Regions from separate parts of the Bradyrhizobium sp. STM 3561 genome, predicted to be linked through region 1. Evidence: predicted binding sites of a transcription regulator. Region 1 holds the regulator's gene; the other holds the start of a gene.
What was found. The regulator LexA, encoded in region 1, represses DNA repair genes until DNA is damaged. The targets are predictions, from matches to a motif close to TGTTCNNNNTGTGTTCNG.
Positions count from the first base shown of each region.

Region 2: P6U28_RS04195 (DUF3072 domain-containing protein) is a predicted target of LexA. The motif match lies at 1,504-1,521, and genes of this name have one in related genera.

Region 1 is NZ_CP120695.1:3,109,681-3,112,498, reverse strand. It holds gene P6U28_RS14595 (hypothetical protein) at 1-314, opposite strand, end outside; gene lexA (transcriptional repressor LexA) at 867-1,568, opposite strand; gene glp (gephyrin-like molybdotransferase Glp) at 1,744-2,818, opposite strand, start outside.
Region 2 is NZ_CP120695.1:964,987-967,804, forward strand. It holds gene P6U28_RS04180 (Do family serine endopeptidase) at 1-259, shown strand, start outside; gene P6U28_RS04185 (hypothetical protein) at 524-886, shown strand; gene P6U28_RS04190 (DUF6496 domain-containing protein) at 899-1,174, opposite strand; gene P6U28_RS04195 (DUF3072 domain-containing protein) at 1,263-1,457, opposite strand; gene P6U28_RS04200 (hypothetical protein) at 1,583-1,804, shown strand; gene P6U28_RS04205 (hypothetical protein) at 1,993-2,235, opposite strand; gene P6U28_RS04210 (hypothetical protein) at 2,329-2,586, opposite strand; gene P6U28_RS04215 (hypothetical protein) at 2,728-2,818, shown strand, end outside.

The DNA.
Region 1 (2,818 bases):
ACGAGCTGCGTCACCAGCACGTACTTGCCGTCGGGAAATTCGATCGCGTCATGATGGCGATCGGGAATGTGCGGATCGATCTTGCCGAACTTGCCGACGCGGGAGTTGACGGTGCGCGTCCAGATCCAGCGGTTGTCGTAACGAACGTTGTCGGCGAAAGCGAGCTCCGTTCCCGGCAGCAGGCAGACCGCGACGGAGAGATCGGCTTCAGAGGCGAAGCCGCGTGTCGAGGTGCCGCGGAAGGTTGTCGTGACGATCGTCTCGCCGACTTCGGCAGGGCGCGTCGCGACGGCATGCAGGCTATAGTCACACATCGGGTGCTCCTCATGCGAAGATAGCAAGCCGCACCTCTCTTGGAGGCGCAGGCCTCTATCAGGGTGAAGCATACAACGTTCTGCTCGGTTGTGGGCAAATCTGCGGCTGGGCTTCGCGAGCCGCGATCACATTATCTTTCCCGGATTCGATAGGAACAAAGCCGACGCCTGTGCATTCGAACGGCGCCAATGTCAGCGCCCCGCGGGTGCTGACCGGCTCGCTTATTGCCGGCTCGATTGCGGAGAGCTGCGCATCACATTCCGCGCGTCGCGAATTCGTACTGGCTCGATTGCTTGCGCACATGGCGGTGCGACTGTGTGGCAATGGCCTGCGACGCTGATGCTGCGATCAGCGCTGCAATGATTGTCCATGAAACATCTGGCGGGTGGCGTCTCCTCGAAGCTGTGGCCGCGAAGCGATGTTGCTTCGTGCGGCGTGCCGAGGATCTCGCACCGGAAAAAGGACCGGATAGTCTGAGCAGAACCGGAAAGACCATCCAGCCAGAGCGGAAAATGATCCGCTCCAAGAGGTGTCCAACGACCGCAGACCGCTCAGTACTTCCGGTAGAGCCCGATCAGCTTGCCCTGAATCTTCACGCGGTTTGGCGGAAGAATGCGGACCTCGTAGGCGGCATTGGCTGGCTCGAGTGCGATCGAGGCGCCGCGGCGGCGGAAGCGCTTGAGCGTGGCCTCCTCGTCATCGATCAGCGCCACCACGATGTCGCCGGTATCGGCGCTCTCGTTGCGCTGGATCAGCGCCATGTCGCCATCGAGGATGCCGGCCTCGACCATCGAATCGCCGCGCACTTCGAGAGCGTAGTGCTCGCCCGCGCCGAGCATGTCGGGCGGTACGCTGATGGTGTGGCTGCGGGTCTGCAACGCCTCGATCGGCGTGCCGGCCGCGATGCGGCCCATCACGGGCACCGCGACGGGACGCTCGCCCTCGTCAACAGGCGGGCTGGAGCTCGCGCGCACCTTGCCGAGATTGCCCTCGATGACGCTCGGCGTGAAGCCGCGGCGATTGCCGGCAGCGGCCTGGAGTTCGGGCAGCTTGATCACCTCGATGGCGCGGGCGCGGTTGGGCAGGCGGCGGATGAAGCCGCGCTCCTCGAGCGCAGTGATCAGGCGATGAATGCCTGACTTCGAGCGCAGGTCGAGCGCATCCTTCATCTCGTCGAAAGACGGCGGCACGCCGCTTTCCTTCAGACGTTCGCTGATGAACCGCAGAAGCTCGTATTGTTTGCGCGTCAACATCTCGACCAAAGTCCCCCGGTTGATGTCGTTCGATTCCGAGACGATGAATTCAGCGATAAGCCGCTACATCCTCGAAACAAATCATGAACGGACACTATATGTTCGATATGTGTTCCGCAACTGCTTAATTTACGGTGAACGGGGCAAATCTCGCGGAATGCGTGTTCCGTGCAGCTCAGACGGGGAGCCGCAGCACCTCGCAAGGCGTGCCGGCCTCGGCCTTCGGCGCGAACGGCGCGCGTACGAGAAGTACCTGTGCCGCAGCGAGATTCGCAAGCAGAGAGGAGTCCTGATGGCGGACGGGAAGGGCGACGAGCGTGCCGTCGCCGCGCAGTTCCAGTCGCGCACGCAGATAATCCTCGCGCTGGTCATTGGCCCCGAGATCGCGGCCCAGCACGGCGCATTCGCGGCGATGATGAATCACCGAACGGCCTGACAGGGCGCGAATCAGCGGCACCATGAACAGGAAGGCGCACACGTATGATGACACGGGATTGCCGGGCAGGCCGATCACGCGCATGGCGCCGAGCCGTCCGTGCATCATCGGCTTGCCGGGCCGAATCGCGATCTTCCAGAACGCCATCGAGATGCCTTCGCCCTTCAGCGCCTGCTGAACCAGATCGTGATCACCGACCGATGCGCCACCGGTCGTGATCAGGATGTCGGCGCCGCTCTCGCGAGCGCGGCGGATGCCGGCGGAAGTGGCCTCCAGCGTGTCGGCGGCAACGCCGAGATCGATGGTCTCGGCGCCCTCGCTGCGGGCGAGCGCGTGCAGGGCATAGCCATTGGAATAGACGATCTGGCCGCGACCGGGCGCGGTGCCCGGCATCACCAGCTCATCGCCGGTGGCAAGGATCGCGACCCTCGGACGGCGGCAGACGGCGAGCTGCGGATGATTCATCGCAGCGGCGAGCGCGAGATCGCGCTCGGTGAGACGGGTTCCTTTGCGCAGCAGCACGTCGCCCTCGCGGAAGTCGACGCCGGCGGGACGAATGTGCCGTCCGGGAATCGCGGCTTCCTTGATCATGATGTGCTTGCCGTCGGCGACCGTGTCCTCCTGGATCACGACCGCATCGGCGCCGTCGGGAATAACGCCGCCGGTAAAGATCCGCACCGCTTCGCCGACGCCGACCGTTCCCGCGAACGGACGGCCCGCTGCGGCTTCGCCGATCACCGCCAGTCTGGAATCGATCGTTGCCGCGTCTGCCGCGCGCACGGCATAGCCGTCCATCGCCGACATCGCTTCCGGC
Region 2 (2,818 bases), 2.1 Mb from region 1:
TGGTCTGGCTCCAGCCGGCGAGGTGCAGGGCGCCGGCCAGAAGGGCCTCGTCGTCACCGAGGTTGACCCGCAAGGGCCGGCGGCGCAGCGCGGCATCCAGACCGGTGACGTCATCCTCAATGTCGGCGGCAAGGCGGTCAGCAATGTCGGCGAGATGCGTTCGGAGCTGGCGCAGGCCAAAGCGTCGGGCAAGCGCAGCGTTCTGTTGCAGGTCAGAAGCGCGGATGCCACCCGCTTCGTCGCGGTGCCGCTCGTGTAAGGCGAAGCTCGACCGGCGCAAGTCCAGAAAGGCGGCCATCGGGCCGCCTTTCGCATACGCAATCAAGCTCGCCAAGGCCCGATAACATTCTCGTTAACGGCAGGGACGATGACCCGGTGCGTCCGAAAAAGCCGTGTTCACTGGTCACAGTTCCTCTGTGCTCTGCTGCGACGTAGCCGCGGAGCCCAGTTGCAAGCCTGGAACTTCGAACCTTCCCGGCGCCTTATGGAACTGGCCGGTGGTTCACATTTGATCGGTGCCGACATGGATCGATTGAAGCTCTCGCTGAGGAGTGCGCTGCTCCTGGCGCCATTGGTGCTCTGGCACGGAAACGCGCTCGGGCGCGACGACGGCCGCTACGCCGACTCGCCCCTCAAGCCATGGTTCGACAGCCTGCGCAGCCATCTGGGTCCGTGCTGCTCGGATGCGGATGGGGTCGCCGTTGCCGATCCAGACTGGGAGTCGCACAACGGGCGTTACCGGGTGCGTCTCGATGGACAGTGGATCGAGGTGCCGGACGAAGCCGTCATCACCGAGCCGAACCGTGCAGGCCGCACCATGGTGTGGCCGGTGAAGACTGCGTTCGGGATTTCGATCCGCTGCTTCATGCCGGGGAGCATGATCTGAGACTGATCAGCGTCAGCGCTTGCTGGATTTGCGCTTCGACGACTTCTTCGACGACGTCCTGGAGGTCTTCTTGGCGCTCTTGCGCTTCGACGCCTTCTTCGGGACTTTCTTGCCCTTCTTGCGTGCCTTCGACAGTCCGATTGCGATCGCTTGCTTGCGGCTCTTCACGCGGCCGCCGCGTCCCCCGCGGCCGCTCTTCGCGGTGCCCTTCTTGTAGCGCCGCATCTCGCCTTCGACATCGCTGCCGGCGCTGCGTGAGTAACGGCGTTTCTTTGCCTTGCGTGCCATGTATGTTCTCCCTTGGCCGAAGAAAAACCATTCGGCACGGCCATGGTTCCGGGAGCGCCTATGCAATGTTCCAAACGCGAACCGCTGCCTAGAAGGAATTCGCCAGCTCTATCTCCGCTTCGAGGGCCTGGATGCGCCGTGCGGCCTCGCTGAAGGACAGATCCCGTGCGTATTGGGCGGGTTGATAGGCCTCTTCACTCAGCCGTTTCAGCCTGAGGCCCTGCGCTCGTGTCATCTGCTCGCTCAGGAAAGCCCTAGCATCGTATTGACCTTGAACCTGCATGTCTCTCCTCCTCTCGCCTCCGTCCAGAAATCGTGACTTGACTATATGTTCTTATTTTGTTCTAACAAGGCATGGACAACAGAATTAATGAAATTCGACGTAAAATCAGAGCCTTGAGGCTTGAGATGGCCGACGTCGAGGCGTCGGTGCGCGACCTCGTCGAGCGCGATCACGACTGCACAGAAAGGGCCCTGGCGCAGATGGATCTGCGCCGGAAAATCAACCTCCTGATCGACGAATGGAGGGCGGCTGGTGGCAGCGACGTTCTGCCCGATGTCCGCGACCGGGTGCGCCTTCGTCCCGTGAAGGCAGTCGGCAATCCCGTCCACGCAATCGGACGCCGCTGAGATCTTTGGAAGCGTATGGCGGAGGAAGAGCAGGACCCATACCGGATCTCGCAACTGCCCGTCGAACCGCGATGGCGTTGAGCGTGCGTCCCGGGTGCCGGAAGCGCGTGGATGCCGAATCCTGACAGCTCGGAGCGTCGAGCAAGGGCCCCGCAGTGGCGGAGCCCTCCATGGATTACGGGGAGCGGCTATTTGGTGTTGGTCATGCCGCCTTTGTTCGTCATGGTGCCGCCCTGATCGGAGCCGGGACCAGAGCCGCCTTGGCCGGAAGGATCAGCGCCCCGGGTAGACTTGGTATTGGCGCCGGTGGTCTGCGACGATGACATCGAGGATCCGTGCTTGGCCTTATGCGACTTCGCCTGGGCGGCGAGCGGCGCGGCGGCTAGGCCGGTTGCCAACATTACGGCGAGAGCGAGCTTGGTCGTCTTCATGCGGGAAACTCCCTGAGTTGAATTGACGCAGGCAGCCAACCGCTATTCGCCGCAGGAGTTCCCAACAAAGCATTTCCACGCGTCACGCACGCTTCAAGATTGCTTGTCCTCTGCGAGGATGAACACGACGCCAGTGAGCGTTGCGCCGATCGCGAACGTCGTCACCAAGGTGAGGACGAAGACCGCAACGGCTTGGCTTCCGCCGTTATTGAGCAGGTTGGCCACGGCCGGATTGGACAGGACGAGCGCGAGGCTGAAGATGAGGCCGAGGGCTGCGCCCATCATTGCATGCGTCATCAGCTTAATAAGGCCGCTGGCAGAGATCAGCTCAGACGACTTCTTGGTGCGCATGGGACTGAATCCCGAACTGGCATGCCAACGCACGCGCAATTGCCGGGTTCCAGCCGATCGAACGAATTTGTCGTCACTCGCTTCATCCGACGTTCATGCCGGGCTTGCGAGGATGGGTGTCATCAAAACGGGAATATCGATATGGGTAAGGTAGTCTTTCTTTACCGCTCGCTGGCCTATCGTAGCGCGGCCGTGGACATCTTGCGCAAAGCCCGCAGGCTGCCGCGCGGAG